One region of the Pseudomonas sp. FG6 genome, then DNA from elsewhere that is predicted to be linked to it. Evidence: predicted binding sites of a transcription regulator. Region 1 holds the regulator's gene; the other holds the start of a gene.

Evidence for each region. The regulator FliA, encoded in region 1, starts transcription of late flagellar genes. The targets are predictions, from matches to a motif close to CTAAAGTTTNNNNNNNNNNNGCCGNTAA.
Region 2: a site for FliA is predicted at 2,586-2,613, ahead of ACODSJ_RS13880 (methyl-accepting chemotaxis protein). Genes of this name have one in related genera too.

What each region holds. Positions count from the first base shown of each region.
Region 1 is NZ_JBMDJD010000017.1:82,839-88,208, reverse strand. It holds gene ACODSJ_RS13495 (chemotaxis protein CheA) at 1-740, opposite strand, end outside; gene ACODSJ_RS13490 (protein phosphatase CheZ) at 778-1,566, opposite strand; gene ACODSJ_RS13485 (chemotaxis response regulator CheY) at 1,585-1,956, opposite strand; gene fliA (RNA polymerase sigma factor FliA) at 2,124-2,867, opposite strand; gene fleN (flagellar synthesis regulator FleN) at 2,864-3,694, opposite strand; gene flhF (flagellar biosynthesis GTPase FlhF) at 3,809-5,158, opposite strand; gene flhA (flagellar biosynthesis protein FlhA) at 5,170-5,370, opposite strand, start outside.
Region 2 is NZ_JBMDJD010000018.1:44,681-50,050, reverse strand. It holds gene ACODSJ_RS13900 (LysR substrate-binding domain-containing protein) at 1-859, shown strand, start outside; gene ACODSJ_RS13895 (MmcQ/YjbR family DNA-binding protein) at 856-1,206, shown strand; gene ACODSJ_RS13890 (DUF1294 domain-containing protein) at 1,214-1,633, opposite strand; gene ACODSJ_RS13885 (undecaprenyl-diphosphate phosphatase) at 1,630-2,460, opposite strand; gene ACODSJ_RS13880 (methyl-accepting chemotaxis protein) at 2,734-4,368, shown strand; gene pnuC (nicotinamide riboside transporter PnuC) at 4,541-5,104, shown strand; gene ACODSJ_RS13870 (AAA family ATPase) at 5,101-5,370, shown strand, end outside.

The DNA of each region.
Region 1 (5,370 bases):
AAGGCTTCGAATTCGTCATCGGTAATGTCGGAGCTGTCGCCCTCGACCTTCGCTGCGACAGGTGCAGCCGCCGGAGCGAGCGCATCGGCAGCGAACTGGCCTTTGCCGTGGAGCTGGTCGAGCAACGACTCGAACTCGGCATCGGTGATCTCGTCGCTGGCAGCATCGCCCGTCGAGGCAGCCGGAGCGGCAGGTGCCGCCTGAGCCTGGGCCTCGGCCTTGACCGCGCTCAGTGAGTCCAGCAGTTGTTCGAATTCGTTATCGGTGACGTCGCCAGAAGCTTCGGCGACCGGTTCCTCGACCGCGGGCTCTTCGACAGCCTCCACGATCGGTGCGGCCTCATCGGCCGACTGCGGCTCGGCCAGGCGCGACAGCGCGGCGAGCAGCTCAGGGGTGGCAGCGGTAATGGGCGAGCGCTCGCGCACTTCGCTGAACATGCCGTTGACCGCATCCAGCGCCTCAAGCACCACGTCCATCAATTCCGCATCAACGCGACGCTCACCCTTGCGCAGGATGTCGAACACGTTTTCGGCAATGTGACAGCACTCCACCAGCTCGTTGAGCTGGAGGAAGCCGGCGCCTCCTTTTACAGTGTGGAAACCGCGAAAAATTGCATTGAGCAAGTCCGCATCATCAGGCCGGCTTTCCAGCTCGACCAGTTGCTCGGACAGTTGCTCTAGAATCTCGCCGGCCTCAACCAGGAAATCCTGAAGGATCTCTTCATCGGCGCCGAAGCTCATTAATGGATGCTCCTAAACAGGGCTAATACTCTAAAACTCAGAACCCAAGGCTGGACAACAGATCGTCCACATCGTCCTGACCTGACACAACGTCTTCTCTTTTATCGGCATGAATCTGCGGACCTTCACCCTGAGAGAGATGTTTTTGTGGATCTTTTTCAGCGAGTATTGCCGCACGGTCATGTTCGATGCCCGCAAAGCGGTCCACCTGACTGGCCATGAGCACGAGCTTGAGCAAATTGCTTTCGACTTCGGTGACCAGCTGGGTCACGCGCTTGATCACCTGACCGGTCAGGTCTTGGTAGTCCTGGGCCAGCAGAATGTCGTTGAGGTTGCCGGCCACGGCGCGGTTATCGGCGCTGCTGCGCGCCAGGAAACCGTCGACCCGACGGGCCAGCTCCCGGAATTCTTCAGCACCGACTTCACGACGCATGAAACGTCCCCAGTCGGCGCTCAAGGCCTGGGCTTCTTCACCCAGGCCGTTGACCAGCGGCGTTGCGCTTTCCACCAGGTCCATGGTGCGGTTGGCCGCAGCTTCGGTCAGTCTGACCACGTAACCCAGACGCTCGGTGGCGTCAGTGATCTGCGAGACTTCCTCGGCCTGCGGCATGTGCGGGTCGATCTGGAAATTGACAATCGCGCTGTGCAGTTCACGCGTCAGCTTGCCGACTTCCAGATACAGACCGCGGTCACGGGTCTGGTTGAGCTCATGGATCATTTGAACAGCATCGCCGAAACGGCCTTTTTCAAGGCTGTCGACGAGTTCGCGGGCATGTTTTTTCAGGGTCAATTCGAAATCGCCCATTGAAGATTCGTTATGCTCCATAGCTCCCCCGTGGCGCCGTTAACCGATGCGTTCGAAGATTTTTTCGATCTTCTCTTTCAACGCCTGGGCCGTGAAGGGTTTGACCACATAGCCGTTCACACCGGCCTGGGCCGCTTCGATGATCTGCTCGCGCTTGGCTTCGGCAGTGACCATCAGCACCGGAAGGTGCTTGAGTTTGTCGTCGGCACGTACCTGGCGCAGCAAGTCGATACCGGTCATGCCAGGCATGTTCCAGTCGGTGACCAGGAAATCGAAATTGCCGCTGTGCAACATCGGGAGCGCAGTGATCCCGTCATCTGCTTCGGCCGTGTTGGTGAACCCAAGGTCACGCAACAGGTTTTTTATGATCCGCCGCATCGTTGAGAAATCATCAACGATGAGGATTTTCATGTTCTTGTCCAATTCGACCTCCAAACAGTCTTAAACGCGTCCAGCAACCTGGGCGCGCCATTTCAATCAATCCGGCACAACGCTCGACAACGGTATGGAACACGACAGACAAGGACTGGTACAGCGCACGCCAGGCCAACCTCGTTCGCAGCGCCCCAACACTGCCATCAACGCGCTCGCCACTCCCCCAAACGCCCCCGCAAGCGGGCCGCGCACTGGCTGTGTAACTGGCTGACCCGCGATTCGCTGACCCCCAGGACCTCACCGATTTCCTTGAGGTTCAGCTCTTCGTCGTAGTACAGCGCCAAGACCAGTCGCTCACGCTCCGGCAAATTGGCAATCGCATCCGCCAGCGCACTCTGGAAGCGTTCGTCTTCCAGGTCACGCGCCGGCTCCATGTGAGCACTCGCGCCATCCTCGTGCAGCCCTTCGTGTTCGCCGTCCTGCAACAGGTCGTCGAAACTGAACAGGCGACTGCCCAAGGTATCGTTCAAAATCCCGTAATAATCATCGAGACTCAATTGGAGTTCGGCCGCAACCTCATGATCTTTAGCGTCGCGCCCGGTTTTCGCTTCAATTGCACGGATCGCGTCGCTGACCATGCGGGTATTGCGGTGCACCGAACGCGGCGCCCAGTCACCCTTGCGGACCTCGTCGAGCATCGCGCCACGAATGCGGATACCGGCATAGGTCTCGAAACTGGCCCCTTTGCTCGCGTCGTATTTGCTCGAAACCTCGAGCAGGCCAATCATGCCCGCCTGGATCAGGTCCTCGACCTGCACGCTGGCCGGCAACCGGGCCAGCAAGTGATAGGCGATTCGCTTGACCAGTGGTGCGTAACGCTCGATCAACTCGTATTGGGCGTCCCGTGCCGATTTCTTGTAGAGATGGTTGTAACTGCTGGCTGTCATAACACGGGCCCTGCTGTTTGTTGCACGAGACGCTCGACGAAAAATTCCAGATGCCCGCGCGGGTTGGCCGGCAGCGGCCAGGTATCGACCTTCTGGGCGATCGCCTTGAACGCCAGTGCACATTTGGAACGTGGGAAAGCTTCATAGACGGCACGTTGCTTCTGGACGGCCTTGCGCACGCTTTCGTCGTAAGGCACTGCGCCGACGTATTGCAGGGCGACGTCCAGGAAACGGTCCGTGACCTTCGTCAGCTTGGCAAACAGGTTGCGCCCTTCCTGCGGGCTCTGCGCCATGTTGGCCAGGACTCGGAAGCGGTTCATGCCGTAGTCGCGATTCAACAGCTTGATCAGGGCGTAGGCATCGGTGATCGAGGTAGGCTCGTCGCAGACCACCAGCAGTACTTCCTGGGCCGCGCGGACGAAGCTGACCACCGAATCGCCGATGCCGGCAGCGGTGTCGATCACCAGCACATCGAGATTGTCGCCAATGTCGCTGAAGGCCTGGATCAGGCCTGCGTGCTGAGCCGGAGACAGATGAACCATGCTCTGGGTGCCAGAGGCGGCCGGCACGATGCGAATCCCGCCAGGCCCCTGCAGCAGCACGTCGCGCAGTTCACAGCGGCCCTCGATCACGTCCGCCAACGTGCGTTTGGGGGTCAGCCCCAATAGCACGTCGACGTTCGCCAGGCCCAGGTCGGCGTCCAGTAGCATGACCCGTCGGCCAAGCTCTGCCAGAGCCAGGGACAAGTTCACTGACACGTTAGTCTTGCCGACGCCACCTTTGCCGCCGGTCACCGCGATCACCTGTACGGGATGCATGCTGCCCATGTTCGTTCTTTACCTTGTCTTCTTAGACGGAGGCCACATTACTGGCTGCGCGTTCACACACGGAACAATGCATGGCAGACCATCGATGTAGGTACAAAAAATATTCATATTACCTCAGCCGACCTGTTTGGTTGGACTGTGGTAAATATCAGCGAACATGTCAGCCATGGCTTCTTCGCTGGGTTCTTCCTGCATTTGCACACTCACGGCACGACTGACCAGTTGATGACGGCGCGGCAGATGCAAATCATCCGGGATCCGCGGCCCGTCGGTCAGGTAAGCCACCGGCAGTTCATGACCGATGGCCAGGCTCAACACCTCGCCCAGGCTTGCCGTTTCGTCCAGCTTAGTCAGGATGCAGCCGGCTAGCCCGCAGCGTTTGTAGCTGTGGTAGGCGGCGGTTAGAACCTGTTTCTGGCTGGTGGTTGCCAACACGAGATAATTTTTTGACTTGATACCGCGGCCGGCCAGGCTTTCGAGCTGCATGCGCAGGGCTGGATCGCTGGCTTGCAGGCCGGCGGTATCGATCAGCACAACACGTTTGCGCAGCAACGGCTCCAGCGCCTGGGCCAGGGATTGGCCCGGATCCACATGGGTCACCGACACATTGAGGATGCGGCCCAGCGTCTTGAGTTGCTCCTGGGCACCGATGCGGAAGCTGTCCATGCTCACCAGGGCAATGCTCTGGGCACCGTACTTGAGTACATAACGGGCGGCGAGCTTGGCCAGGGTGGTGGTCTTGCCCATGCCGGCAGGGCCGACCATGGCAATCACTCCGCCCTCTTCCAGCGGCTCGACTTCCGGGGTAGCGATCATGCGCGCCAGGTGGGCCAGCAACATGCGCCAGGCCTGGCGAGGTTCTTCGATGCCGTTGATCAACGCCAGCAGGTCCCGGGACAACGGGCCGGACAGACCGATGCGTTGCAGGCGGCGCCACAGGTTGGCTTGCGCCGGCCGGCTACCTTGCAACTGGTTCCAGGCCAGGGAGCCCAACTGGACTTCCATCAGTTCGCGCAGGCTGTTGAGTTCGAAGCGCATCGAGTCCAGGGCACGCGGATCGACACCTCGGGCCGGTGCTGCAGGCTCAGGTTGCGGACGACGCGGTTCGGCCTGGACCTGCTCGACCAGGGGTTCGGCAGCCGTCAGCGGCAGGCCGGCAGTCAGCGGCTGACCGGCGAACAATTGACGATTGGTGCCCGCAGCGGCCTCGCCTTCGCTGCTGCGCAGGCTCAGTTCGGCCTGGGCGCTGGCGATGCGCGACTGGGTCTTGCGCAGCTCATCCTCGAGCTCCATGTTCGGAACACGTGGGGCCAGCGCCGACAACTTGTAATCCAGGGCCGCAGTCAACTCGACACCGCCGGCGATCCGGCGATTACCGATGATGGCGGCTTCAGCGCCCAGCTCGTCACGAACCAGCTTCATGGCCTGACGCATATCGGCGGCGAAAAAACGCTTCACTTGCATAAACCACTACCTCAGCCGTTGGGCCCTACTGTCGCAACGATAGTCACTTGCTTGTTGTCCGGTATTTCCTGGTAAGCCAGCACGTGCAACCCCGGAACCGCGAGGCGCCCGAATCGCGAGAGCATCGCGCGAATCGGACCGGCCACCAGCAGGATCACCGGTTGACCTTGCATCTCCTGCCGCTGGGCTGCATCGATCAGCGAACGCTGCAG
Region 2 (5,370 bases), on a different contig from region 1:
CGGGTTCGCGGCAGCCGGTCGGGCCTTGGGCATTCCCAAGTCGCGGCTGTCCCGGCGCATCGCGGAACTGGAGGCGCGTCTCGACGCCCGCCTGCTCCAGCGCACCACCCGCCAGTTGAAACTGACAGCCGTGGGCGAACGCTATCTGCGCCATTGCCAGGCGATGCTGCTAGAGGCGGAGATGGCCGACGAAGCGGTGGCGAGCATGTCCAGCGAACCTCGCGGGCGCTTGCGCGTGTCGAGCCCGGTGGGTTTGGCCCATGAAATCCTGTCGGGCTTGACCGCCTCGTTCCTGGCGAAATACCCCCAGGTGCAGTTGGAAATGGTGCTGCTCAACCGCCGGGTGGACCTGGTGAGCGAGGGCATCGACGTGGCCTTGCGCGTACGCGACCTCGGGACCGAAGACCCACTGCTGGTCACGCGACGCCTGCGCCAGGCCCGGCTGGTCATGGTGGCCAGCCCGGCCTTCGTCCAGGGGCGTCGGATCGAAACGCCGCAAGACCTCGCGCAGCTGCCGGTGCTCGGCGCACTGGAGGCCGATCGCCTGGTGCACCTGCGCCTGCTCAATGCCAACGGGGAAAGTGTCGAGCTGGCGCTGGAGGCACGGCTGGGCATCGACGATTTCATCGTCCGGCGCGCCTGCGTCCTCGAAGGCCTGGGTTTTACCTTGTTGCCAAACATGTATTGTGAGCAGGCGTTGCGCGACGGCACCCTGGTGGAATTGCTGCCGCAATGGTCGCTGCCCGACGGCTGGCTCCAGGCGGTCTACCCTCATCGCCGGGGCATGCTGCCCGCGGTACGCGCCTGGATCGACCATCTGGTGGAAGGCTTCAATCTGTGTGGAAACAGAACCCTATGAGCATGAGTGAAGAAAGCGTTGCACGGTTTTGCCTGAGCCTGCCCGGCGCCCGGGAAGACTACAAATGGGGCGGCGTCCGAGTGTTTTCCATCGCCGGGAACAAGATGTTCGCCCTGCAAAACCTGCGGGGCGACTCGTTGGCGTTCAAGGTCGACAAGGACTTGTTCCTGGGGCACTGCGACCGCCCCGGCATCCACCCCGCGCCTTACCTGGCGCGCGCCCAGTGGATCATCATGCAAGTGCCCTACCCGCTGGGCGCCGAAGAGCTGCGGGGCTTGCTGCAACGCTCCCATCAACTGGTGGTCAGCAAGTTGCCCAAGCGCACCCAGATTGGCCTGTTGCTATAGCCGTTGTTCAGAACAAGGCGCCGCCGAGGAACAACTGGTCGATCCAGAACACCTGGTGCAGCAGTACGATGATCCAGAACACCACTTGGAACGACACCTTGCGGGTCTTGTGGCGAAACACCTGCTGGGCCAACAAGGCGCCGGGCCAGCCGCCCGCCAGTTCCACCGCGTGCAGCACGTTTTCCGGGGTACGCCAGGCGTCGGTGCGGGCCTGGCGCTTGTCGTGCCAATACAGCAGGAACGCCACCAGGCTGACCGCGCCATAGGCCAGCAAGGGCACCCACGACACCGACCGCAGCCCGAACAGCAACGCGCCGAACAACGGCAGCGCACACACCAGGGCAAATACCGTCAGCTTGAGTCGCAGGTACTGCACGCCTCCGTTGCCATTGCGCCCCGCGCGTTTGCGACTGCCCGTTTCATTCATGGCTTGGCCGCGCTCCAGTCCACCCAACCGAACTGCCAGGTGGCCAGGATCAGCAGGCCGAAGGCGATCCGATACCAAGCGAACACGGCGTAGCTGTGGCTGGCGATGAAGCGCAGCAGGGCCTTGACGGCAATCATGGCGAAAATGAACGCGGTGACGAAACCGATGGCGAACACCGGGAAATCCGCCGGGACGAACAGTTGACGGTACTTGTAGCCCGAGTACACCGCCGCGCCGACCATGGTCGGCATGGCCAGGAAGAACGAAAACTCGGTGGCCGTCTTGCGCGACAGGCCGAACAACAAGCCGCCAATGATGGTCGCGCCCGAACGGGAGGTGCCAGGGATCATCGCAATGCACTGGGCCAGGCCGACCTTCAGCGCATCCTTCCAGGAGATCTCGTCCACCGTTTCGGCGTGCACCTGGTGCTGGCGCTTCTCGGCCCAGAGCATCACGAAACCACCGACCACCAGTGCTGCGGCCACCGTGATCGGATTGAACAGGTAGTGATGGATCCAGTCGGCCAACAACACGCCCAATACCACGGCGGGCAGGAAGGCGATCAGCAGGTTAGCGGTGAACCGGCGCGCGCTGGGCTGGGTCGGCAAGCCCAGCACCACGTCGAAGATCTTGCTGCGAAACTCCCAGACCACCGCGAGGATCGCGCCAAGCTGGATGATGATGTTGAACGCCATCGAGCGCTCGCCGCCAAAGTCGAGCAAGTCGGCCACGATGATCTGGTGTCCCGTGCTGGAGATCGGCAGAAACTCCGTCAAGCCTTCTACCACGCCAAGAATCAGTGCCGAAAAGGCGCTCCACAAATCCATTCATCCCCCAAAAAGGACCCTGTTTTGTACGGGTCTCATCAATAATCAAGTGTCAGGCAGGTGCACGCAGCGGCTGCACGATAACGGCTACCGGTCGAAAAAAACCAATGAAACATCGCGCGGGGCTCAGGTTTTGCGCTGCGGCGCCGAAATCCTATCAGACAAGCCCTGATAACGCTGCCGCGTTATGACTCAGGTCAATTACGGACAGCCGCCGGGCGCTACAGTGCCGGCCGTCGATATGACAAGAATAAAAAACCGGAGTGACAGCGTATGAATAGCTTGCGCAATGTGTCGATCAGCCGACGCCTTTGGCTCATCCTGATCGTGTCCATCGTGATGGTGTTCACGCTGGGCGCGTTGATGCTCAACCAGATCCACACCGACCTGTACCAAGCCAAGGTGCAGAAAACCCAGCATGTGGTGCAGACCGCCAGTGGCGTGCTCGCTTATTACCATGGCCTGGAAACCGCCGGCACCCTGACTCGCGACGCTGCGCAAAAGCAGGCCCTCAGCGCCGTGCGTGGGCTGCGCTACAACCAGAGCGACTACTTCTGGATCAACGACCTGACACCGGTCATGGTCATGCACCCCGCCAACCCGAAGCTCGAAGGCCAGAACCTCTCGGCCATTCGTGACCCGAACGGTTATGCGCTGTTCAACGAAATGGTCGCCATCGCCAAGGCCAAGGGCGCCGGCATGATCAACTACCTCTGGCCGAAGCCGGGCGCCGACGCGCCGGTGGGCAAGACTTCCTACGTTCAATTGTTCGAGCCCTGGGGCTGGGTCATCGGCTCGGGGGTGTATGTGGATGACGTCCAGGCCGAATTCCAGTCCCAGGTGATCAAGGCCTCGGTGGTTGGCCTGATCATCACGCTGCTCATGGGCGTGCTGTTGACGCTGATCGTGCGCAGCATCGTCAGCCCCCTGCAGGAGACGGTCAACGCCATGGCCAACATTGCCAGTGGCGAGAGCGACCTGACCCGCACCCTCGACACCCATGGCCAGGACGAAGTGACCCAATTGGCCCGGCATTTCAACGCGTTTACCGCCAAGTTGCGCCAAGTGGTCAGCCAGTTGCAGGTCTCGGCCAGCGCGCTGGGGCAATCCTCCAGCGAGTTGGGCAACGATGCCGCCCAGGCCCAGGAACGCAGCCAGCAGCAATCGCAGCAAATGGAACTGGTGGCCACGGCGATCAACGAAGTGACCTATGGCGTGCAGGACGTGGCGAAAAACGCCGAGCACGCCGCCAGCGAGATGCGCGACGCCGAGTCCCAGGCCCAGCAAGGCCAGGTCAACATCGACGGCAGCCTGCAACAGATCGATCGCCTGTCTCAGACCATTGACCAGGCGGTGGAAGTGATTCGCACCCTGGCGAGCGAAAGCACCCAGATTGGCAGCGTGCTGGAGGTGATCCGTTCGATCGCCGAACAGACCAACCTGTTGGCGCTCAACGCCGCGATCGAAGCCGCGCGTGCCGGCGAGCAAGGCCGTGGTTTTGCGGTGGTTGCCGATGAAGTGAGGCTGCTGGCCCAGCGCACGCAGAAGTCGACGGCGGAAATTCAGGCCATGATCGAACGCCTGCAGAATCACTCCGAAGCGGCGGTGAAAGTCATCAGCGACAGCAGCCGCGCCTCGCAACTGACCATCGAGCAGGCCGGCCTCGCGGGCGCCAGCCTCAATGCCATTGGCCAGGCCCTGCGCAATCTCAACAGCCTCAACGCCTCCATCGCCAGCGCGACCCTGCAACAGGCCCATGTGGTGGAAGACATCAACCAGAACGTCACCCAGGCCGCCGGCCTGTCCCACAGCACCGCCATGGCCGCCGAACAGTCGAGCCTGGCGAGCGGCCGACTCAAGGCGCTGAGTGAACAGTTGAACGGGTTGCTTACACAGTTCCGGGTCTGACGACCGATCGACAACCCTGTGCGAGCCTGCTCGCACAGGTTTTTTTGCTGTTCACCATAAGCTCTGTGGAAGGCCGCTCGCGATAGTGCACCCCATTCAACATTGGTATTGGAGCTCTCCACACCCTAGCGTTTACAATCCCCGCCCTTTTCCATTTCCCAAGGAACCCACCATGTCCGGGCTTGAACTGTTTGCCGCAGCCCTCGGCGTGATCGCTGTCTGGTTGACCGTCAAGCAGAACCCCTGGTGCTGGCCGATCGGCCTGGTCATGGTGGCGCTCTACAGCTGGATCTTCTTCGAAGTGAAGTTGTACTCGGACATGTTGCTGCAAGTGATTTACGCCGCCTTGCAACTCTACGGCTGGTGGCAGTGGACCCGGGCCGGGCAGCATCACGACGGGCGGCAGGTCACGCGGCTGGATGGTCCGTCCATGCTGCTCGGCCTGGGCGCAGGTGCAGTGGGCAGCTTGGTGCTGGGCGCGGCCATGGCGCACTGGACCGACGCCGCCCAGCCTTGGCTCGACGCCGCGCTGACCGGTTTCAGCCTCGTGGCCCAATGGTGGATGGCGCAGAAACGCGTGCAATGCTGGCCGCTGTGGATCGCGGTGGACGTCGTTTTCGTGGGCCTGTTCGTCTACAAAGATTTGTACCTGACCGCCGCGCTCTATGCGCTGTTCACGCTGCTGGCCGTGCAAGGTTGGCGGCAGTGGCAGGCCGATCCGGCTTTGCGCGCATGAAGGTGGTGGTGCTGACCGGCCCCGAATCCAGCGGTAAAAGCTGGCTGGCCACGCGTTTGCAGGAGCACTTCGGTGGCTTGCGGGTGGACGAATACGTGCGCCACTTCATGGAACAGAACCCACGCGACACCTGCCTGGCCGACATCACCGACATCGCTGGCGGGCAGTTGGCCTGGGAAGACGCGGCCCGCGCCGAGCAACCCTCGTTGCTGATCCTGGACACGCATCTGTTGAGCAACATCCTCTGGAGCCAGACCCTGTTCGGT